One region of the Methylomonas sp. 11b genome, then DNA from elsewhere that is predicted to be linked to it. Evidence: predicted binding sites of a transcription regulator. Region 1 holds the regulator's gene; the other holds the start of a gene.
What was found. Region 1 encodes HrcA, which represses chaperone genes, less so after heat shock. Its sites were predicted from a motif close to TNTTAGCACTCNNNNNNNNNGAGTGCTAANA; they were not measured.
Positions count from the first base shown of each region.

Region 1 (12,422 bases):
CCAAATTGCTGGCCGCGCAACTGCGCGTCAGTGTCGATAGCCGGGATGTTCAGCCTAGCGAACCTGGGCAGGTCAGTTTCGACGATCAAAATAATGCGCGGGTGGAACTGCACTATGCGGCGCATGTGCAAACAGCTTTGTTGCTACAGTCGAAGTTTTTGGCTTTGCTGCCCGACGGCCATCAGCAGTATTTGACGGTCAGGGACGCCGACGGCAAAGCGCTTGCCGAGAAAATGCTGGGCAAACACGACGATCAAATCAGTTTACCCATCGCTAACGCGGCGGCGGAGTCCCCCCAAGCTCCGTTTGCGGCGTTTGGCGATTTTTTTAAGCTGGGCATCGAGCACATCGTCACCGGTTACGACCATCTGCTGTTTTTGTTCGCTTTGTTGGCGGTCACTCACAGCTTCTGGCCGGCCTTGAAAATCATCACGTTTTTTACGATAGCCCATTCCATCACCCTGGCTTGCGCCGGACTTAACTTGATCGAGTTGCCCAGCAGTTTTGTCGAGCCGTTCATTGCCGCGACGATTATCTATGTGGGTGTGGAGAACATCATCCGCGGCGACCATCCCAAGGGCCGGCACTGGTTGACCTTTGGTTTTGGTTTGATCCACGGTTTTGGTTTTGCCGGCGTGTTGCAGGAAATGGATATTTCTTCGGGCGATACCGGCATCTTGTTGCCCTTGCTGTCGTTCAATTTAGGCATAGAAACCGGACAAATCGCCGTCGCCGCTATCGTGTTGCCGATGATCTGGTGGCTGAATAATAAAGTCGAGACTGCCGAGAAGTTTCTAAAAGCCGGTTCGATTGCCGTCAGCTTGATGGGCGCATTCTGGTTGGTGGAGCGAATCATGCTGTAAATACAACCGAATGGCGGGATCCAAGCCCGCAGTTGCTGCCTCAAGGCCACCTAAACTGGCCTGATTCAATCCTGATCCAAAAAAATGGTTCATCCGAGCCACGGATTGCTATTGCCTGTCGTTTGGGTAAAGCGGTGATGGGTTTTCAGGTAAGCGTCTGAGTAAAAAAGATTTTTTAATAAAACAACAACAATTTTATAGAGGAGGAAGGCCGTGGAACTCACCCATACACTAGAACAAATTCTGTACATGATCTCGTCGTCGCTCTACCTGCCGGTATTGCTGATCGTCACTTTGCTGGCCGCTTATTCGGTCTATGTCTGCGGTCGTTTGGCGCAGGAATGGCTGGAACGACGCAAGGCCGGCTCGCGCACCGTGCGCTTGTTCAATCTCGATCTGGCCGTCGCGCTGGGGCGCCAGCAACGCGCCAATGCCGCGCCGCTGGACGTGGAATTGGAGTTGCTGCTGCAAACCCACGAACATCAGCAATTGATCAAGTTGGACCAAGTTCGCTTTGTCATTAAATTGGGGCCGGCGCTGGGTTTGATGGGCACTTTGATTCCGATGGGTATTTCCCTGGCTGCCTTGGCACAAGGCAACATTCCCAGCATGGCCGGCAGCATGGTCACCGCGTTTACCGCTACCGTCACCGGTTTGGGCTGCGGCGTAATCACCTATCTGGTGGCATTGGTACGCGAGCAATGGCTGCGTGCCGATTTTGCGGCGATGCGCCATCAGGCCGAACTGGCTGCCAGTCGGATTCTGGACGCACAAGACCTGACTATCGCGGAGGAAAGCCATGCGCTATCTGAGACGCTCTAATCTGCACCGCAACAGCGAGCCGCTGGAAGATCCGATTGCCGGCGTCGCGAATCTGTTCGATGCCAGCGTGGTGTTCATCGTTAGCATGATGGTGGCCTTGTTCATGGCTTACAACATGCTGGATTTGATGAACCCGGAGTCGACTGTGACGATGACCAAGGAGAACGCCGACGGCACGATGGAGATCGTCAGTAAGAAGGGTTCGCAGATCAAGGTATCCAAAGTCACCGACCGCAAACTCAGCGGTTCCGGCGAGCGCTTGGGGACCGCCTATCGCTTGAACGACGGCAAGGTAGTTTATGTGCCGGAATAAATACTGGGCCTGGCTGCTGATCCCGTTGCTGTGGTTGGCGACCGGTTTGGCAGCGGCCGAAACGCCTATCAACCTGAGCCTGATCCTCGGTGACCTGGATTCGCAAACCGCCGTCGAAGCCACGGCCAAACTGCAAAATGATCCGTTGTTGAAAGGCGTGTCGATCCGAGTGTATTCCAGCTCCAAGCTGGCGCAAGCCGATAGTGCTGCATTGCAAACATCCCATCTGGTACTAGCGCAGATTACCGGGCGCGGCATTCTGCGCGAGGGCGGCGAGATGTTCAAACAGATCGTCGCGCGCGGCGGCAAGCTGTACGCGGTGGGTTTGAGTTACGACGCGGATTTCGCCGACTACGGCCTGCAACTGGACAAAGAGCTGCAAGCCTATATGTCGGCCGGCGGCGCCGACAATGCCGCCAACATGATCCGACTGGCCTTGGCCAAATTCAAAAACGTCCAGGCCGACATCGCGCCGCCGCAAGCTCAGCCGGAAATCGGCGCCTTCGACGTGCGCAGCAAGCAATTGTTCGCGGATTTTGATAGCTACCAAAAAGCTTACGCGGGTTTCAAAGCAGGCCAACCGTGGATAGCCATTTTGTTCTATCGCTCCTCGGCTTTGTCCGGGCAAACCGATACGGTAAAAACTTTGGCCGAAAATCTGGAGGCCAAAGGCTACAACGTACTGCCGGTGTTCGGCTACCCCTACGACAAAACTCTGGAAAAAATGCTGATCAATGCCGACGGCAAATCACGGGTCGAAGCCATCGCCGCGCTAGCCTTGAAGATCGGCGCCAGCCCGGACAAAACCGTACCGACGCTGACGCGTTTGGGGGTGCCGGTGTTAAACGGTATTGCCTTGAATAGCCAAAGCCAGACGCAATGGACCGAGTCCGCAACTGGTCTGGACGTCATGGAGCGGGCCTGGCAAGTGGCCTTGCCGGAATTCGCCGGCGAAATCGCCCCGACCGTGGTCGCCAGCAAGGAGAGCGTACACGACAAGATCACCGGCCAGGATTTCGTCCGCGAAACCCCAATCCCGGAACGCATCGCCCGCTACGCCGACCGCCTGGACAAGTGGGTGAAATTGCGCAGTACCGGCAACGCCGACAAAAAAGTCGCCTTGATGTACTACAACTACCCGCCGGGCAAGGAGAACATCGGCGCCTCCTATTTGAACGTGTTGCCGGAATCGTTGCTGCAAATCTTGGAGAGACTGCGTAAGGAAGGGTATCAATTGGGCAATGCGCCGCAAGATGGCGATGCCTTGAAAGCCGCTGTCAAAAATCACGGCATCAACCTAGGCAACTGGGAGCCCGGCGCGATTGCCGAAGCCGCCGCCAGCGGCCGCGCGGTGTTGCTGCCGATCGAAGACTACCAAAAATGGTTCGACACCTTGCCGGAAACCTTCAAGGCGGCGATGCTGAAGTCGTGGGGCAAACCGGAAGACAGCAAGATCGGCGCCTGGACCGACGCCAAGGGCAAGCGCTTTTTGATCCTACCGGCGCTGCAATACGGCAATCTGCTGCTGGCACCGCAACCGTCGCGCGGTTGGGAGCAGGACGTCAAAAAACTCTACCACGACGTGACCATGCCGCCGCACCATCAATACGTGGCGTTTTACTTATGGCTGCAAAAAGGCTATGGCGCGAACGCGATGATCCATCTGGGCACCCACGCCACCCACGAATGGCTATCCGGTAAGGAAGTGGGTTTCAGCGCAGTCGATCCCGGCGAGATTCTGATGGCCGACGTGCCGCAGATTTACCCCTACATCATGGATGACGTCGGCGAAGCCTTGCAGGCCAAGCGCCGAGCGATGGCGACGATTATTTCGCATATGACGCCGCCTTTGGACAAGGCCGATCTGAATCCGGAACTGGCTAAGCTGGCGGGTTTACTGGACGACTACAACGTCGCCGCGCAAAAAAGCGAACAGCTGGCAAAGATCAGGCTGGATGAGATCAACCAGATCGCCGGCAAGGCCGGGCTGCTGAAAGACCTGAAAATGCAACGCGCCGAAACCGGCGACCAGCTGGAAGAGCTGGAACATTATTTAAAGGAAATCCGCGAGAAAAAAGTGCCGATGGGCTTGCATACCTTTGGCAAGGCGCCGGACGAAGCAACCCGCTTGCGTTTTGCCGAAGCCATCGTGTCGCGCGACACCAAGCTGAAAGGTGAGGCCCGCAAGCAGAAAATCCAGGCCATGGCCAACATCATAGCCGACAGCGCCAACGCCGAAATGGACGCGCTGATGGATGCGCTGGCCGGCTTCTATATCGCAGCCGGCAGCGGCGGCGACCCGTTGCGTAACCCGGACGCGTTGCCGACCGGCAAGGATTTGTACGGTTTCGATCCGTCGCGGATTCCCAGCGAGTCGGTTTATAACGAAGGCGCACGACTGGCGGAGCAAGTGGTCGCCGATTTCAAAAAGCAGCACGGCCACTATCCGGAGCGGCTGGTATTCAATTTGTGGGGCGTGGAAAGCTCGCGCCACGAAGGCGTGATGGAAGCCGAGATCATGCATCTGCTCGGCGTCAAACCGCATTGGGACGAACGCGGTCGCACCCAAGGTGTGGACGTGATTGCGCGGGATAAACTGGGCCGGCCACGCGTCGATGTCACCATCATTCCGTCCGGTTTGTATCGGGATTTGTTCTCCTCAGTCATCAAGCTGTTGGATCAGGCCGAAACCAAGGCTCAGGAACAGGACGAGCCGGACAATCCATTACGCCGGCATATCCAGGAAACCCAGGCTGAATTGGTCAAGCGCGGATTGAAAGCTGAGGAAGCGTTGGACATGGCTTCGGCCCGCTTGTTCAGCGTGCCGTCCGGTGCCTACGGCACCAATTTGGATCGGGCGATTCCGCTGTCCAACACCTGGACCGACGAAAAGCAACTGGCCGACATATTCTTCAACCGCATGCACCACGTTTACGGTCGCGGCCATTGGGGCGAAGCAGCCAGCCAGGACGCGACGCTGGCGGTGGACTTATTCAAAATGTCGTTAAAGGATACCGACGCGGTGATCCACAGCCGCTCTAGTAACGTCTACGCCAGCCTGGACGGCGACGACTTCTTCCAATATCTGGGCGGCACCGCAATGGCGGCAAGGCAGGTCAACGGCAAAACCCCTGAAGTGTTGGTCGCCGATTTGTCCGACCCGACCGCTGCCAAGACTATGAGTCTGGAGCGCTATCAGGGCCGGGAAATGCAAAGCCGCTACCTGAACCCGAAATGGATAGAGTCGATGTTGAAAGAAGGCTATGCCGGCGCCCGCTTCATCAATATGGTCGCGGAAAACCTGTGGGGTTGGCAGGTGACGGTGCCGGAAGCGGTCGGCAGCGAGAAATGGCAGGCGATGTACGAAACCTACGTCGAGGACAAATACCAGCTGGACATCCAGAAAAAGTTCGAACAGGCCGACAACCTGCTGGCCTACCAAGCGATGGTGGATCGGATGTTGGTGGCTATCAACAAAGGCTACTGGAAAGCCGATCCGGCGGTGAAAGCCAAGCTGGAACAAGTTAACAAGGAAGTCATTGCCAAAGCTGGCGTGGCCTGCAACAAGGACACTTGCAGCAGCCCGGAAATCACCAAGCTAGCCGAACAACAGGATGCAGCCAAGGCTGCGAAAGCAGCGGCGCCGGGGGCGCAAGCCCAACCACCGGCATCCGCAGCGGCTCAGTCACAGCCGCAGCCCATACAGAGTCAGCCGCAATCGCAACAGCCACCCGCGCAGTCTCAAGCACAAGCTGCGCCGGATGCCGCCAAGCCTCTGGAAGGCTATGAGATGGAAGAGAAGAAAGCCGCCAGCGACAGCGACAGCGCCGAGCAACAGCAACCGTTGAGTTCGGCGCAAAGCTGGTGGTTGAGTTTCGCGATATTGCTGTTGTTTGCTGCCGGTTATCTGCGCGGTAGTTGGGAGCAGCGTAAGCAAAAAACCTAGAGGTCGGCCCGAAAACCTTGGTTATGTCTTTCCAGCGAAGGCGGTAACTCAGAAAAGTTGGAAGTCTGGATCCCCGCTTGCGCGGGGATGGCGGCTATAGGGGATTTAAGGGCCGACTTAGGCCCGATATGAATAACGGCGTGGTGCCTTGATAGACGAAATTCGAGGGCTGGTCCGCGCTCGATGTAAGAAAAATTAAAAATATATCCAACAAACCATAAGCAGCCATCTCGTTTGGCGGTTGATTACAGGAGGAGTACTTTGTCTCGTTTATCTTTAATAACGCTGTTGGCCTTGAGCAATTTGGCCTACAGCACTCAAATCCTGGCGGAAGAAATCGATCAAGCTGCGGCGGGGTCTACCGAAACCACGAAGACAGACAAATCGGCGGGCAACGAAGACACGTTGGGCGCAACCGTGGTGACCGCTACCCGCTCGGAAATGAGCGCCGCGATGGCCCCTGCGAATGTCAGTGTGATTACCACCGATAATACTGAAAACCGCCTGACCCAACGTATCGGCGATGCGTTGAAAGACGTGCCGGGGGTGTATTTGCGCGGGAGTGCTTACGGTACTAACTTTCCTGGATCCAGCGTGGCGTCTTCAAGTTTTCACGGTGTCAGCGGCACTAACCGCTCCTTGTATTTAATCGATGGTCTGCCGGTCAATACCGGCAGCAACGGAAATGTCGATTGGAATATCCTGAACATGGACGACGCCCAGCAAGTGGAGTACGTGCCGGGACCGTTCTCGGCTTTGTACGGCAGCGGGGCGATGGGCGGGGTATTGAACGTGATCTCCAAGGTGCCGACCAAACGCGAGGGCCGCTTGTCGTTTGGTGCCGGCGGCGCGGCGGTCGATCAATGGGGCATCAAGGGCCGTTACCGGGACCGTTTCGAAAACGGTTTAGGGATTTCGTTGACCTTTAATCATATGGATAGCGACAATTGGGCGGTCTCGGATTATGTCACGGTCGCGCGCAGTACCACGGCCACCAACGGTGCGTCGGTGCCGGTGTTAGGCGCAACGCCGACCATCAACAACCAGGGCGCCCCGGTGTATCTGATCGGCGACAAGGGCAGGCGCCCCTGGGAGCAAAATAACGCGTCGCTGCATCTGTATTACGATCTGACGCCCAGCACCCAAATCGACGGCGGCATGAGTTGGAGCCGCAGCGAAACTAGCGATACCGGTAGCTATAACAGTTATTTGACCCGTAGTAACGGCAATCCACTGGCGATAGGCGTCGGCAACGCCGGCAATCCCAGCAATAACATCAATATCGACGGTCGCCGTTACAACGTCTACGAACAATTATTCCTGCATTCCTTGCCGTCAATCGAAGACACGCGGCGTTATTTCACGCATCTGAAGCACGATTTTGGGCATGATGTGAAGTTGAATATCGACTTCCAATACATGCAACACGAGACTTACTCGCCGTTTGCCAACGTTACCTCGGATTCGCTAAGCGGCGGCACTGGCCAATTGACGGTGACGCCCAGCAACCGGATTGACGGTAACGTGGCATTGCGTTTTCCTTTTCTTTGGGCGCAACGCAATTTCCTGACTGTGGGCTTTGGCGCCACGCACAGCGAGTTGGAAGGCCAATCGCGCTATGCACTAGGCAACTGGCGTAACTGGGACTCAATCACCAGCCGCACCGCTTTTGGTAGCGGTGAGTCCAGTATTTATTCGGCCTATTTGCAGGATGAACTGTGGATCATGAGCAATCTGATCGCGCATTTAGGGGTGCGTTATGACGATTGGTCGACCTCGGGTTTGAATCAAAGTACCAGTCCCGCAGTGAACCGCAGCTATCAGGAACGCTCGGTTGGACAGTTTAATCCCAAGTTTAGCCTGACTTGGTTGCCAGTCGACGGCTACAAGTTGTTTGCGTCCACTGGTTGGGCATTTCGTCCGCCCACCAATTTCGAGTTGTACGGCAACACGCAAACATCAACGGTTTTGACCGAACCCAATCCGAACTTGGAACCGGAAACCATGCATTCCTGGGAAGTGGGCGGCGAGGCTACGCCTATCGGGGGCACCACTATAGCAGCCAGCTATTTTCATCATTACATCAGCGATCTGATCTATGCCAAAAGCGGAATTCCGACTCCCGGTTTACTGCAAACGCTCACCGAAAGGCAGAATGCCGGCAAGGCCGAGGTGGAAGGCGTGGAAGTTAAGTTGCGGCAGAAACTGTATTGGGATTGGCTGCACTTCAACGGCACGTACACGCTGAACGATTCGATCATCACCGAAAACACCGCCAATCCGTTAATCGTCGGTAAGCAAATGGTGCAATTGCCGGAAACCATGTTTAGCGGCGCACTGGACGTCAAATACGACAAATGGATCGGTGGCATCATTGGCCGCTATGTCAGTCAGCCGTACTTCGACGATCAGAACCTGGACCAATACACTAATGTGCCGGGTAGCTACGACCCGTATTTTCTGGTTGATACCCGCATCGCGTATCAGGCCACGAAGAATATCGACTTGTCGTTTTCGGTGAATAACTTGTTGGCTAGGGAGTATTCGGCGTTTTACCAACAAGCCGGCCGCACGGTTTATGGGGAAATTTCTTACAGCTTTTAGCTTTAGTGATTGTCAGTTTCCGGATATTCGCACGCTACCGAGTATTCGGAAGCAAGGCTATTGGCGGCTCCAGCGCTCGCTTAGCGTGCACAGTTCACAAAAATTGGCGATGTCAGCGCTGGCTTTGCCGTCTTCATCTGTTCTTAATCTTTTCCTAATCAAGACTTAAACATTGCGCTCTAGAATCAACTCATAGATGAATTATTCTCGATAAAGGGGATTTATGTTTAGAGTGGCAAGTGTCGTTGTAATTAGTCTGTTGGTTTCGCCGTTAGCAATGGCTGATGGGCATGGACGAGGTCATCACAAACATCACCACCATGACCGGTACGTCGAGGTCGAGCGGGTGTATGTACCGGAGCGGGTTGTGCAATACGTCCCGGCACCGACGCCTGCACCGCGCTACAACAGTAACGACCAACGATCCACTCAGGGCTTGGTAGGCGGCGCGTTAGGTAGTGTAGCGGGTTACGAGATGAGTAAGGGCGATCCGTTGGGAGCCGGCATCGGTGCCGCCGCGGGCGCTTGGATCGGCAACAGTATGAGTCGTTAATCAGCTACCGCCAATTAATTAACCGGCTTTGAATTTTTGGATGCTCATGCGACAGGAGGACAAAATGAGAATAAAAAATGGTAAAAAATATCAACAAGAGCAATACAGTAGAGTGGAAAAGTTATTGAATGTATTGTTGTTTTTTGTCGTTGTCTATTACAGCTACTATGTGTTGTCTTTCTCCCAAATGGGCGCTTGAGATCACTGGCAGTAGCGGTTTATTGTCAGTTTGCGTTCCCGTTATACAGTCCGGATAACCAAACGCTAGATCGAATCAAAACCCTGCAAGTCGCAAGGCTTGCAGGGTTTTTTATTGCCCGTTGTTGGACAATATCGAGGATGCGTCTAAAAATTGCAGTTCCGGAAAAACTGCCCGTCTATCAGTTCTTGATAAGATTGGTGTTTCGGAGATTCAATCCCAGCCCTTGAATGTGCAGGCTATGCTTAGTTTATTGATAACCTGTTCAAGCCGTTGACAATGCTGGACCCAGCTGATAGCTTTGCTGTCTGGCACTCACCAATATCGAGTGCTAACGGAATTTGGGGGATGACGTGGCTGGCGGACAAGATTTAAACGAAAGATCGCTGTATTTATTAAAAACCTTGGTTGAACGTTATATCCAGGACGGCCAGCCTGTTGGTTCGCGATTGTTGTCTAAAGATCCGCAGCTAAAGCTTAGTCCGGCCAGTATTCGCAATGTGATGGCGGATCTGGAAGAGATGGGCTTGATCCATTCCCCGCACACTTCCGCCGGCCGAGTACCGACCGTGAGCGGCTATCGTTTATTCGTCGACAGTTTGTTAACCGTCAAGCCTTTGGCATCCAGCGAGTTGGATCAACTGCAACATGGCTTGAAAGGCGAGGCGGATAAGGCTAGCGACGTGTTGAGCAAGGCCTCTAAATTGCTGTCGGACGTGACGCGGATGGCCGGCGTGGTGACTTTGCCGCGCAGAGAAAGCGTCACCTTGCGGCACATCGAATTTCTACCGATGTCCAATACCCGGGTGTTGGTGATTTTCGTCACCGACGACCAGGAAGTGCACAACAAAATTATTCATACCCACAAGCAATTCAGTCCTGCGGAATTACAACAGGCTGCCAACTATTTGAATTCGGTTTATTCCGGCCGCAGCTTGGCGAAAATTCGCGATTTGATCGTGCGGGAGATGGAACACGATCAGCGGCAGGTCAATCAAGGCATGATGGACGCGGTGAACATGGCACAGCTTACCTTCACCGAGCAACCCAACGACGATTATGTATTAAGCGGCGAAACGAATTTAATGGGCTTTTCCGAGTTGTCGGACATGGAGCGTCTTAAACAACTGTTCGAAGCTTTTAGCCAAAAGCGTGGCGTCATCCATTTATTGGATCAGTGTTTACAGGCCGAAGGTGTGCAGATTTTTATCGGTGAAGAGTCCGGCTATAGCGCATTCGATCATTGCAGCTTGGTGACGGCGCCTTATTCAGTGAATGACGAAGTGGTTGGGGTGTTGGGTGTGATTGGACCGACCCGCATGGCTTACGAAAAAGTGATTCCGTTCGTGGATGTGACGGCAAAATTATTGGGCGCGGCCTTGAATCCGAAATAAATGGCCCTATCGTTAGGCCAACAAAAAGTTTTAGAACCATGGAGTAAGTAATGAGTCATCAGCAATCTAGCCACGAACCACAATCGGATAGCGATTTGATAGCCGAAGTCTTGGAGCAAACCAAGCCAATGGACGCCGACGAACAGCCTAATGAAGCGCCCGGCGCCGCAGTCACTGTGGAAGCCTTGCAGGAACAACTGGAGCAAGCCCAGCAACAGGCTGCGGCCAATCTGGATAAAGCCATCCGCACCATGGCTGAGATGGAAAATTTAAAAAAACGCGTGCAAAAAGACTTGGACGACGAACGCAAATACGGTCTGGCGAAATTTGCCAAAGAATTGCTGAGTGTTTTGGATAGTCTGGAATTAGGCCTGCAAGCGGCGACCGGCGATAGCCCGGAAATAGTGAAATTGCGCGAAGGCAGCGAATTGACCATCAAACAATTCGAGTCGGTATTTGCCAAGTTTAATATCGAAACCGTCGACCCCATTGGTCAAGTGTTCAATCCGGAATTACACCAGGCCATGGTGATGCAACCCAGCGCCACCGCCCAACCCAACACCGTGTTAAACGTCTTCCAAAAAGGTTATGTATTGAACGGCCGTCTGCTGCGTCCTGCCATGGTGGTGGTGGCCAAAGCCGACGATAAACCGGCCGATAGTGCAAAAATCGATGAGCAGGCTTGAAATTAAGACGATCAACCGCATATCGCTAACAACTTTTTAATTTATTACCAAATCAAGTCTGGAGAATATCAATGGGCAAAATGATCGGCATCGATTTAGGAACCACTAACTCCTGCGTCGCAGTCCTGGAAAACGGCACCGCGCGGGTTATCGAAAACAGCGAAGGCGCGCGCACCACGCCTTCTATCATCGCATTCACCGGCGACAACGAAGTATTGGTCGGCCAATCGGCTAAACGTCAGGCGGTCACCAACCCTGAGAATACTTTGTTCGCGATCAAACGTTTGATCGGCCGTCGCTTTAAAGAAGATGCGGTACAAAAAGACATCAAGATGGTGCCTTATAAAATTATGGAAGCCAACAACGGTGACGCTTGGGTGGAATGTCACGGTAAAAAAATGGCGCCGCCAGAAGTATCATCACGGGTGCTGATGAAGCTGAAAAAAGACGCGGAAGCGTTTTTGGGCGAAGAAGTCACAGAAGCGGTTATCACCGTGCCTGCGTACTTTAACGACTCGCAACGTCAAGCGACTAAAGACGCCGGACGGATTGCCGGTCTGGATGTGAAACGGATCATCAACGAGCCGACCGCTGCCGCGTTAGCGTTTGGTATGGACAAACCGAAAGGCGACACTACCATCGCGGTTTACGATTTGGGCGGTGGTACTTTCGATATTTCCATCATCGAAATCGCTGAAATTGAAGGCGAGCACCAATTCGAAGTATTGGCCACCAACGGCGATACTTTCCTGGGTGGTGAAGACTTTGACTTGCGCATAATCGATTTCCTGGCCGGCGAATTCAAACGCGACAGCGGCATCGATTTGCACAACGATCCATTGGCGCTGCAACGTCTGAAAGAAGCCGCGGAAAAAGCCAAAATCGAATTGTCATCAGCCGAACAAACTGACATCAATCTGCCGTACATTACCGCCGATGCGTCCGGTCCGAAACATTTGAATGTCAAACTGACGCGGGCCAAACTGGAGTCGCTGGTTGACGAACTGATCGAAAGAACCAAAGGTCCTTGCTTGCAAGCGAT
Region 1 covers NZ_KI911557.1:4,524,641-4,537,062, forward strand. Annotated here, with positions in the region: gene METH11B_RS0121800 (HupE/UreJ family protein) at 1-863, shown strand, start outside; gene METH11B_RS0121805 (MotA/TolQ/ExbB proton channel family protein) at 1,077-1,685, shown strand; gene METH11B_RS27250 (DUF2149 domain-containing protein) at 1,663-1,998, shown strand; gene METH11B_RS0121815 (cobaltochelatase subunit CobN) at 1,985-5,944, shown strand; gene METH11B_RS0121820 (TonB-dependent receptor) at 6,206-8,548, shown strand; gene METH11B_RS0121825 (glycine zipper 2TM domain-containing protein) at 8,772-9,101, shown strand; gene hrcA (heat-inducible transcriptional repressor HrcA) at 9,654-10,694, shown strand; gene grpE (nucleotide exchange factor GrpE) at 10,745-11,380, shown strand; gene dnaK (molecular chaperone DnaK) at 11,452-12,422, shown strand, end outside.

Region 2 (12,422 bases), 2.0 Mb from region 1:
ATGTCGCGCATCGCTCCGGCGCTGTCGTAATATTCGCCGCGGCTACCTATACCCAGCTCTTCGGAGTGAGTGATCTGCACATGATCGATGTAATTTCGATTCCATAAGGGTTCCAACATGACATTGGCGAAACGAAACACCAATACGTTCTGCACCATACCTTTACCCAGATAATGGTCGATGCGGTAAATCTGGTCTTCGCTCAAGTACCGGCTGAGGCGTTTTTGCAAGGCCTGCGCACTTTCCAAATCGTAACCGAACGGTTTTTCGATCACCACTCGTCGCCAGCCATATTCTTCGTTCAGCAGTTCCACCTGGCTCAAGGACTCGATGACGTTGCCGAAATCGCTGGGACCGATGGCGAGATAGAAGGCCATATTGCGGGAAAATCGCGGCTGAGCGTTTAGCGTTTCCGCCAGGGTTTTATAGCATTCCGGCTGATCAAGATCGCCGCGATGATAATCCAGCCTTTCGGCAAAACGGTTGAATACGGCCTCGTCCAAAGGCGTATTTGCCTGTTCTAGCAGTAAGGTCTTCACTTCCGCCAGCCAAGTCGCTCTATCCCAGGGACGGCGGCCCACCGCCAGGATACGCGTACCTTCCGGCAGTTTTTTTTCCAGCTCCAGATGATAGAAGCCGGGCATCAGCTTCAGCCGCGCCAAATTGCCGGTAGCACCGAAAATGACGTAAGTGCAGGGGTCTGTATTCATAAAAGCTACCTTGTCTTTACTTTGCAATATAGGGTGCAGTTTGCATCATTTGTGCGGGCGCGTCGAACTGGAAAGCGCGGCAGTCGCTAAAAGTGGCCAAGTTAAAACCACGCCAGATTCACCTTGGTCATAGTATGCAGCCATCGTCACCCAGATATTTCAGAACTTGATCCTGATTATCCAAAAGCCGAACCAGCTTAATTTTCATCGTACTAAAGCGCTGGCGCACCAACTCTGCGTCGGCTTGTGCCAATGCTTTTTGCAAGTTCTCGACGACCGCCAGGCAGTCGGCAAAATCGTAAAAACAAAAGGTGCCATGCAGTTTATGGTTCAACTCCCAAGCCTGTTGCAGCAAGCCATTGTCCACGGCCTTCTCGATCTCAAGTATTAATCCCGGCAACTGCTCAAATAATTTGACCATCAGGACTTGGCTCAACTGCTTATTATCCTGGGCTTTACGCAAAAGTTGCCCGGCATAATACTCGGCATTCACTGGCTCATGTTGCCGCCAACGCACCAGCAATTGCTCCAACTGGTAAAGGCGGACCGGTTTGACCAGACATTCGTTAAACCCGGCTGCAATCGCCCGTTCCTGCTGCTGATTTTGCGCGTGAGCCGTGACGGCGACTGCCGGCGTTTGCCGATTGTAGTTTTCGGTGCCGCGCAAATTTACGGCGACATCGAAACCACTCAAAAACGGCATATTTACATCCAGGAAGATGAAGTCGTAGCGGCGTTTTTGCAATAATTGCCAGGCCTCCCGCCCGTCTTTTGCCGACGTGATATTCGTCGTCCAGTATTCCAACTGCTCGCGCAATAGCCATAGATTGATTTCATTGTCGTCGGCAATCAGAATCGAAAAATCGTTGGTCATGGTTAATAGCTTCGAGCTGAGAATAATTTCCTGATACCGTTATCGAATGTTTCGCAGCAAAAATCAATCTATTGCATGGCAATACATCGTAAAACGTTCCACACCAAAAGCGCTAGGCAATAAAAAACCCCGGCACCTCGCGGCAACCGGGGTTTTCTGGCCGAGGCCGAACGGCGATTACATCATGCCGCCCATACCGCCCATGCCGCCCATATCAGGCATTGCAGGGGCTTTGTTGTCGGCTGGCGCATCGGCGATCATTACTTCGGTAGTGATCATCAAACCGGCAACCGAAGCTGCATTTTGCAAGGCAGAACGGGTGACTTTCGCAGGGTCCAAAATACCCATTGCGATCATGTCGCCGTATTCGCCGGTTGCCGCGTTGTAACCGAAGTTACCGGTGCCTTTTTTGACTTCATTTAAGACCACAGAGGCTTCGTCACCAGCATTGCTGACGATTTGGCGCAAAGGTTCTTCCATCGCCCGGCGCAGAATGCTGACACCCACATCTTGATCGTGGTTGATGCCTTTCAAGCCTTCCAGCGCAGATAATGCACGGATCAGCGCGGTACCGCCACCGGCAACCACACCTTCTTCAACCGCAGCGCGAGTTGAATGCAGCGCGTCTTCAACGCGAGCTTTCTTCTCTTTCATTTCCACTTCGGTCGCAGCACCGACTTTGATAACCGCTACGCCGCCAGCCAGTTTGGCCAAACGCTCTTGCAGTTTTTCACGGTCGTAATCGGAAGTGGCTTCATCGGCTTGCGCGCGGATTTGCGCAACACGACCTTTGATTTGATCTTCGTTACCAGCACCGTCGATGATGGTGGTGTTTTCTTTGTTGATTTGGACGCGTTTTGCAGTGCCCAATTGGCTGATGTCGGCTTTTTCCAAAGACAGACCCACTTCTTCAGAAATCACCACACCGCCGGTCAGAACCGCGATGTCTTCCAACATGGCTTTACGACGATCGCCGAAGCCTGGGGCTTTAACAGCGGCGACTTTAACGATGCCGCGCATGTTGTTAACAACCAGAGTTGCCAAGGCTTCGCCTTCGACATCTTCAGAAATGATCAACAAGGAACGGCCTGATTTAGCTACGCCTTCCAGAATCGGTAACAATTCGCGGATGTTGGAGATTTTTTTGTCGTACAACAGGACAAACGGGTCGTCCAGTTCTACGCTCATGCTTTCTTGTTTATTGATGAAGTAAGGAGACAGGTAGCCACGGTCGAACTGCATACCTTCCACTACATCCAGGTCATTTTCCAGACCGGTGCCTTCTTCAACAGTGATAACACCTTCTTTACCGACTTTTTCCATCGCTTCGGCGATGATTCTACCGACAGACTCGTCAGAGTTTGCAGAGATGGTACCTACTTGGGCGATAGCTTTGTTGTCTGTGCAAGGGGTTGAGGCGTTTTGAATCGCTGCAACCGCTGCAGTAACAGCTAAGTCAATACCGCGTTTCAAGTCCATTGGGTTCATACCCGCTGCGACTGATTTCAAACCTTCGTTAACAATGGCTTGAGCCAAAACGGTCGCAGTTGTAGTACCGTCGCCGGCTACATCAGAAGTTTTAGAAGCAACTTCTTTAACCATTTGCGCGCCCATGTTTTCGAATTTGTCTTTCAATTCGATTTCTTTCGCAACCGATACACCGTCTTTGGTGATGGTTGGCGCGCCAAAGCTTTTATCCAACACAGCGTTACGGCCTTTAGGACCCAAAGTAACTTTTACTGCGTTAGCCAGAACGTTAACGCCTTGCACCATCAATGCACGAGCGTCGCCACCAAATTTTACGTCTTTTGCTGCCATTTCTTATTCCTGAGATATTGGTTAAATTGAAAAAGAGTGTGTCGAACGAATTGGGATTAACCCAAAACACCCATGATGTCTTCTTCGCGCATGACGATGTATTGCTCGCCATCGACTTTAACTTCGGTGCCGGAATATTTGCCGAACAACACTCTGTCGCCAACTTTAACTTCCAGGGCACGTACTTGGCCGTTATCTAACGGTTTACCTGAACCGACTGCTAAAACTTCACCTTCGCTTGGTTTTTCTGCAGCTGAACCGGGCAACACGATGCCACCAGCGGTTTTGGTTTCTTCTTCAACGCGTTTTACGACGATACGGTCATGTAACGGACGAATTTTCATCAATGTCTCCTTAATGTAGATAAAGTTAAAGGTTAAAAACTTAATAAAGCTATTTAAAAAAAAGCTACCCCTTACGGAAGAAGCGAGCTTTTAAGCGGCCTCAAGTTTATTAGCACTCTCTAGCAACGAGTGCTAATAATATCCGGCTTTTGCACTCTGTCAAGCTCTTTGGCATCATCTGCGCCTCACTCAACCTCTGCAAACCATGAACGACGAACAATTACTCCGTTACAGCCGGCAAATCATGCTGCCGCAAATCGATATTGCCGGTCAGCAAAAACTACTTGATGCCAAAGTGTTAATCGTAGGCGCTGGTGGTTTAGGCTCACCTGCCTCTATGTATCTGGCCGCGGCCGGTATCGGCCAGATCACCGTTTACGACGACGACCAGGTCGATTTGACCAATTTGCAACGGCAGATTGCTCACAACACAGCCGATATAGGGTTGGATAAAGTTATTTCAACCCAGCAGACTTTGGAAAAAATTAATCCGGGCGTAAAAGTATTTGCTCGCAAACAGCGATTAGCCGGCGAACAGCTACTGGCAGAAGTGGCGGACACCGACGTGGTGCTGGACTGTAGCGATAATTTCACCACCCGCTTTGCCATCAATAAGGCTTGCGTAGACCAACAAACCCCATTGGTATCCGGCGCGGCGATCCGCTTCGAGGGCCAAGTCAGCATATTTACACCCGGCTTAAACGATAGCCCGTGCTATAACTGCCTCTATCAAAGCGATGGCGAGGAATTGCAAAATTGCGCCCGCAATGGCGTGATTGCTCCGATCACCGGCATCGTCGGCAGCATACAGGCCTTGGAAACGATAAAGCTGATAGTTGGCACCGGCAGCACATTGACTGGCCGTTTGCTGTTGCTGGACGGACTGAGCATGGAATGGCACAGCATGCGCTTGAAGAAAAATCCAAATTGCCCAAGCTGCGGCGCGAAGTAGGCTAATCCGCACAAAAAAGCCGGGCTGGCCCCGGCTTTCTATGACTGACGAACAAAAGCGCTAATTTAATTTTTACCCAGCTTGCCTTTAACCATCAGAATGGCTTTACTGACATTTCTCAATAGCGCCGAATCGCTATCGCCGTGCGGCTCGATGTCGCCAAACGGCTCGCCATTCTTCATGGTATACATGTAAATGAAATACCCTAACGGTGCGAAAGCGAAGATGGCAATAATCAACATCAACACCATTAATTCGATAACTCCGCCCATAAATACCTCCAACTATTTGTTTTTATTTTAATTTAGAATGAGATCATAGACCTCGGGTATGGACTATAACCCCATACCTTTTAGGGAACAAGTACAAAATACTGTTTGTCAATTCATGGGTTTAGCCACTGACCTATTTGCCCCTGGGCCAACTACGCCAACGCCGTTTTCAACCATCAATCTGAGCATATGGACAATTACCCTAAAGCCGACTGGCACAGCCAAACGCCGGAAACCGTATTAACGCATTTTGCCGTAGAACTGGGTCAAGGCCTGAGAGATGAAGAAGCGCAAAAACGCCTTGTGACAAACGGCGCAAACCGTCTGACCGCTCGCCGTGGCAAAGGCCCTTTGCTTTTGCTACTGGCGCAATTTCATCAACCCCTGATCTACATCCTGCTGTTCTCCGCTGCCACCACCGCGTTCCTAGAGGAATGGACCGACAGCAGTGTCATCTTCGGTGTCGTCATCATCAATGCTGTAATCGGCTTCATCCAGGAAGCCAACGCGCTGAAAGCGATTAATGCGCTGGCTCAGACCTTGAACATCAGCAGTAATGTACTGCGTGACGGCCAGCGCCGGAGCATAGCCGCTGCTGAACTAGTGCCCGGCGATTTGATATTTCTGCAATCCGGCGACAAGGTACCCGCCGATTTGCGCCTATTGCAAAGCCGCGAACTGAAAATCGACGAGTCCGCGCTCACCGGCGAATCGGTACCGGTGGAAAAACAGGCGCAAACCTTGCCCGTAACCACCTTATTGGCTGATCGCGCCAATATGGCGTATTCCTCGACTCTGGTCAGCTACGGCAGCGCGCTGGCCGTAGTGGTAAGCACCGGCGACAACACCGAAATCGGCCGCATCAACAAGCTGATCGGTAGCGCCGAACCCTTGGAAACGCCGCTAACCCTAAAAATGAGCCAGTTCAGTCAATTGTTGCTCTGGGTCATCGTCGGCTGCGCGGCGGTAACCTTTGCGGTGGGTGTCTGGCGCGGTGAAACCATGTTGAATATGTTCATGGCTTCGGTGGCGCTGGCAGTTGGCGCCATCCCGGAAGGCCTGCCGGCCGCGTTGACCATTACCCTGGCTATCGGCGTCTCGCGGATGGCCAAGCGCAATGCCATCATTCGCAAACTGCCGGCGGTGGAAACACTGGGCAGTACCACGGTGATCTGTTCGGACAAGACCGGCACCTTGACGCAAAACCAAATGACCGTGCAATTCGTGCAGGCCGGCGGTGAAGTATTCGAGGTCAGCGGCAGCGGCTACACGCCGGACGGTGAATTTACCAGCCAAAAACAAGCGGTCGATCCAACCCAAAAACCGGCACTATTGGAATGTCTGAAAGCCGGCCTACTTTGCAACGACGCCAGATTACTCGCCGACGCCGACAGCTGGCGTATCGAAGGCGACCCTACCGAAGCCGCCTTGCTGGTAGCGGCCCACAAAGCCGGTCTGCATCAAGCCAGCGTCAGCGGCGATCATCCGCGTCTGGACGCGATTCCTTTCGAATCGGAACACCAATTCATGGCAACCTTGCACCACGATCTAGCCGAGGATGCCCGGCATATTTATTTGAAAGGTTCCCTGGAAAGCCTGTTGCAGCGCTGCGACAACGCCTTCTCCGCCGACATGCAATTGGTGCCGCTGGATAAAAATCGTCTGAGCCAACAAGCCGAAGCATTTGCCGCACAAGGCTTGAGAGTCCTGGCCTTTGCACGCGCAGAGCACAATGACGATGCCGTTGAACACCGCGAAGTGGGTGGCGGCCTGACTTTTCTGGGCTTGCAAGCCATGATCGACCCGCCCCGCCCCGAGGCTGCCAGAGCCATTGCCGCCTGTTATAAGGCCGGTATCTCGGTGAAAATGATCACCGGCGACCACCCAGTCACCGCGCTGGCCATCGCCAAGCAGCTGAGTATGCATCACACCGAACGCGTGATCAGCGGCGCCGAACTGCAAAACTACAGCGAGGCCGACTATCGCAAACACGTCAAGGACTGCGATGTATTCGCCCGCATCGCGCCGGAGCAAAAATTGCAACTGGTGCAAGCGCTGCAAGCCAACGGTCACGTGGTAGCCATGACCGGGGACGGCGTCAATGATGCCCCGGCACTGCGGCAAGCCAACATCGGCGTGGCGATGGGCATGGGCGGCACCGAAGTCGCCAAAGAAGCCGCAGCCATGGTATTGACTGACGACCACTTCGCTACCATCGAAGCGGCGGTAGAGGAAGGCCGCGGCGTGTTCGACAATCTGGTGAAATTCATCGCCTGGACCTTGCCGACCAATCTCGGCGAGGGTCTGGTGATTACTGCCGCCGTATTCGCCAATGTCGCCCTGCCTATCACCCCTCTGCAAATTCTGTGGATCAATATGACCACTGCGGTGTTACTGGGCTTGATGCTGGCTTTCGAACCCAAGGAACCGGGCTTGATGCTGCGTAAGCCGCGTAACCGCAAACAACCGATCTTGACCAAACACCTGATGTTTCGTATCTGTCTGGTCGGCTTTTTATTGCTTGCAGGCGCGTTCGGGCTGTTCGAATGGGAACTATCACACAACGAAACCCTGGCCAAAGCCCGCACCGTAGCGGTCAACGTGTTTGTATTCGGTTCCGTGTTTTATCTATTCAACTGCCGCTCGCTAAATTATTCGATGTTCCGCGTCGGCGTATTTTCCAATCTATGGCTGATTTTTGGCGTGGTCAGCATGACTTTGCTGCAACTACTGTTTACCTACTGGCCACCGATGCAGGCCTTGTTCGGTAGCGCGGCAATCGGGCCTGACGAGTGGCTGTTGATTTTGGGGGTTAGCGTAGTCATTTACGCGGCGATAGGGCTGGAAAAGCTAATCGTTCGGCGTTTCAGGCGACATTGATCCGGCAAACGCGTCGAGCGCTGCCAATAGCGTCTCCAAGCTTGTTAGGGACTGCTTATCCAGCGCATCTTGTGATTCCAACTGCGCTTTGACTATGGCGCCGTCGATCGCCACCGCAGCCGCATTTGCCAACTGCTGCCGGTTTGGGCCATCCGGCAATAGCTCGGTAATCACCCGCACCATATCCTGTTTGTGCTGTTGGCAGATGTCCAGCACATCGGGTAATACTCCACCTAATTCGGCAACAGTATTGATAAACGCGCAGCCACGATAAATCGGTTTGCGAAACCATTCTGCCATAGTCGCCACCAGCGGCATCAATCCCGCACCCGCTCGCCCGCCGTGACGCTGTAAGGCATCGTTAAACCAGGCCATCCACAGGTCGTGCCGGTAATCCAAAAACGCCCGGATCAAATCGTTTTTGCTGGGGAAATACCGATAGAACGTCACTTTCGTCACGCCGGACTCGGCGATCACTTTGTCGATGCCGGTAGCGCGAATACCGTCGCGATAAAACAGATCATGCGCGGTCAGCAAGATCCGCTCCCGAGGCGGGCGGTCCGAAATACTAGTTGTGGGATCAGAAATCATTTTTCGATTGTAGACAAGTCTGTCTACAATTGCTACCATCACCAAACGTAGACAACCCTGTCTACATCATTTTCAACCCGCCCAGGAGCACAACAATGGACAGCAAACCGCCTTTACCGCCATTTACCGCCGAAACCGCCGCGCAAAAAGTCCGGATGGCCGAAGATGCCTGGAATAGCCGCGATCCAGATCGCGTCGTCCAGGTATATACCGAAGATAGTCGTTGGCGCAATCGCGCCGAGTTTCCGGTGGGTCGCGCACAAATCCGCGAATTTTTACAACGCAAGTGGGCCAAGGAATTGGATTACCGGCTGATCAAAGAGTTGTGGGCTTATACCGACAACCGGATCGCGGTGCGTTTTGCTTACGAGTGGCATGACGACGCCGGCAACTGTTTTCGCAGCTACGGCAACGAGAATTGGGAATTCAACGAATACGGATTGATGCAGCGCCGCTTTGCCAGCATCAACGATTTACCGATTAAGGCCGATGACCGCTTATTCCATTGGCCGTTGGGCCGGCGACCGGACGATCATGCCGATTTAACAGAATTGGGCTTATGAAATTTGCCGGTAGGGGCGAATTTATTCGCCCTCTATAAATAAAAAAGGGCGGATAAATCCGCCCCTGTGATCAAGCCAAAAACGTATTAATGACTAACTTCGACTTTGCCGCCTTTTTTCTGGCCGATGGCCGCCAGCGTTTCGGTGAACCAGTCGGTATCGATATTGAACGGCTTGCCGCCTTTGATACGTGGAAACTCGATAGCGCGCAATACGTTGCCGTTATCTTCGTCATGCCCCATCACGCCGGATTCACGGCGGAAGGCACATTCCACTGCCAAGTCGGCGCATGATTTGATCAGACGCATGTCATCAACGTTGGCTGCGGCAGCGCGGGCAAAGTAACCTGATTTTTGTACCAGGGTTTTTTCCGCACCGATCATTTGCGCGAATTGTTCACCGAACCATTTGCCAGGATTAACTGCATCCAGTTTGATGTGGCCGAATGCATCACGCGGCACTTCCTGGCCTTTGGCTTGCAATTCGGCAACTATAGCTTCTACGCCGGCACCTTCTGAAACGAAGATATTCACGCAGTCGACTTTATCCATCACTTCGCGCAAACGCTTGGCTTCGGCTTCTAAATCAATCGCCATTTCCGGGACGAAAACCGCATGCACTTCATATGATTCGCGCGATAAACCCAACTCAGGCAACCACTCGGCGCGATCCAGTAATTTGCGATATTCCTGCGCAGTCGCGGCGGTCAACCAGCCGCAGTTACGGCCCATCACTTCGTGAACGATCAACATGCGTGGGTTGGAATTGTTCTCTGCTACCACGTTCATGAAATAACTGGCGCCTTGCTCAGCAGCGGTCCAGGCACCCAGGGATTGTTTGATCGGGAATACGTCGTTATCGACGGTTTTCGGCAAACCGATCACGGTCAAGCCGTAGTTGTTTTTGGCCAGAAACGCCGCCAAATCGGCAGCGGCAGTATTGGTGTCATCGCCGCCGATAGTGTGCAGAATATCGACGCCGTCTTTGATTAATTGGTCAGCTGCGACTTTTTGTGGGTCTTCGCCTTCTTTCACCAAACCGCGTTTCACGCAGTCTTTGATATTGGTCAGTTTGACGCGGCTGTTGCCGATCACTGAGCCGCCGAAACGTTGCAGCAAGCCGGCTTTGGCGCGCACCTCGGCAGTCACAGGGTAAGAGTCGCCAAGCAGCAGGCCTTTGTAGCCGCCGCGATAGCAAATAATTTCGATGCTGGGATCAATTTCTGTGTAGCGTTCAATCAGGCTGCCGATAGCGGAGTTCAGGCAAGGCGCCAAACCGCCGGCCGTGAGGATTGCGACTTTTTTGGGTTTGTTCATGAGCGTTTCGAATAAAAAGTTAAGAAAAAAGTGATGGCTCGGCGTACCAACCATCAGCTATCGCCGCGTCTTAGCGCCGGCGTTGCGATCCCTTTTGCCGCAACACTCGCCAAAACGGTGCAAGCCGCGCGATTCTAACACAAGCTTTTCTTTTATCAGGCAATGTTCGATGATCGCTCAACTCACCCAGCTTAACTGGCTGCGCCACAAACACTACCGAAGCAAAATCCAGCGGCGCGGAAACATGAATAAACGCCGAATAGGTTAACGGCTCGACATCGGTCGTAGTGATACTAACTTTGGTGTGTTTGCCGCAATCGCTGACTGATAGCGACAAATAATCGCTGAGCCCGTGCTCGGACTGAGTGAGTAACAAATCCTCAAGTGGCACCGCAAGCTTGCCGCGTCTGACACCTTGAGTTTGTTGAGATGAATTGACTGTCATGATGTACCTACTCCGCACTGAACTAGCTAAATAGCGGTGGTAAGCTTATCGTCATTCCGATTTCTGACCAGTGTACCAAGGTTCTAAATCAACCTAGATCAAGGACTTAAGCGCTACGCGGCAAGCAACCAATCCTCAACCAAGCGACAAAACGCGTCCGGCTCTTCAACGTAAAGCCAATGGCCGGTATCTGGAATTTTCGCGATTTTGGCTTGCGGAAACACCGCATAAATCGCCTCTTCATCCAGATATTTTGAGTTTCCACCACCAATAAATAAAACCGGCCGGAAAAATCGGCTGTTACCTACATCCGGAAAACCGACGATGTGATGGGCATTTCTTTGAATAATATCCAGATTGATCCGCCAGTAGTAATTGCCGTCTTTCAACAGCAAGTTTTGCAATAAAAACTGCCGGTAAGCAAGATCGGGAACCGCTTCCGCTAGCGCCTCTTCCGCTTGCTTACGATTACCAATGCTATCGACCGGTAAACGACTAAGGGCATCGACCAGATCGTCGAAGCTATGCTGATAACTGACCGGGGCGATGTCGGCAACGATCAAACCGGCAACCCGCTCCGGATAATGCAGCGCAAACCACATCACCGCCTTACCGCCCATGCTATGACCGAGCAGGTGCGCGCTTGCTATACCATGATCATCCATGAAAGCCAACAGATCGGCGGCCATGCTGGGATAATCCAGCACCTCGGCATGCGGCGAACTGCCATGATTGCGCATATCCAACACATAAACATGTTGCTGCTCGGCCAGGCGTTTGGCCACGGAGCGCCAGTTACGCGAGGCGGCCAGAAAACCATGCACAATGAGTAATGGTGTGCCGCCGGGCTCCCCGAAACTATCGTAAGCCAGTTCGATGGTGGTCATCGTCACTCCGCTCAAGCAAAGCCGAAAATTGCGCCCAACACCCCGCCGAACACGCCTCCCCACACGACCAACCACCCCAAATGCTGCTTGATGATGGACTGCACCATTTCTTTGACCAATTGCGGCGTTAGTTCGCTCAAACGCCTATCGATCACCATTTCGATTTTGCCGGTCAAATCCTCGCCAATCTTGTGCGCATTCAACCCGTGCTGCAAAGCGTGTTTAAACCGTTCGGACTCCACCATTTCCGATAGGGTGTGCTGCATTTTTTCGGTAAAGGGTTGTTTTAGCGGCAATAACGCCTCTTCGCCGCCCATCATCAACAACATGCCGCCAAACGACGAAGCCATGATCGACGACACCAAGCCTTCATAGACTTTGTCATAATCGACCGCGTTTAACAAAGGTTGCAGATTCAGAATCCGCCCTCCTTGTTGCTCTTCTCTTTCGATGAACTGTTCGATGTTTTCGACGGTAAAAAACTGCTGCATCATCAAGGCCTTGATCGATGCTTTAAACTCTTCGAAGCGCGCCGGGATAATCCCCGATCCATATAAGAACGGCACTTTTTCGAACAGCATATGAATGGCCAACCAGTTGGTAATTGCCCCGGAAAACGCAAAAAAACCGATCGCTTTCAAAGTTTCCGGATAAAACGGGCTGACATAGCCGGCAGCGATAATCAACAGGGAGATAAAATTGGTTAAAAAGCTTTGGTTTAGTAATTTTTTCATTCTTTTGTTAAGTAACATGCGAACAGCAAATTTTGC
Region 2 covers NZ_KI911557.1:2,522,275-2,534,696, forward strand. Annotated here, with positions in the region: gene zwf (glucose-6-phosphate dehydrogenase) at 1-710, opposite strand, end outside; gene METH11B_RS0112115 (response regulator) at 838-1,584, opposite strand; gene groL (chaperonin GroEL) at 1,762-3,402, opposite strand; gene groES (co-chaperone GroES) at 3,459-3,746, opposite strand; gene METH11B_RS0112130 (HesA/MoeB/ThiF family protein) at 3,952-4,698, shown strand; gene METH11B_RS0112135 (hypothetical protein) at 4,764-4,970, opposite strand; gene METH11B_RS0112140 (cation-transporting P-type ATPase) at 5,160-7,850, shown strand; gene METH11B_RS0112145 (TetR/AcrR family transcriptional regulator) at 7,821-8,387, opposite strand; gene METH11B_RS0112150 (nuclear transport factor 2 family protein) at 8,537-9,004, shown strand; gene METH11B_RS0112155 (pyrophosphate--fructose-6-phosphate 1-phosphotransferase) at 9,091-10,320, opposite strand; gene METH11B_RS0112160 (hypothetical protein) at 10,391-10,765, opposite strand; gene METH11B_RS0112165 (alpha/beta fold hydrolase) at 10,879-11,652, opposite strand; gene METH11B_RS0112170 (hypothetical protein) at 11,664-12,386, opposite strand.
Region 2: a site for HrcA is predicted at 3,854-3,884, ahead of groES (co-chaperone GroES). Genes of this name have one in related genera too.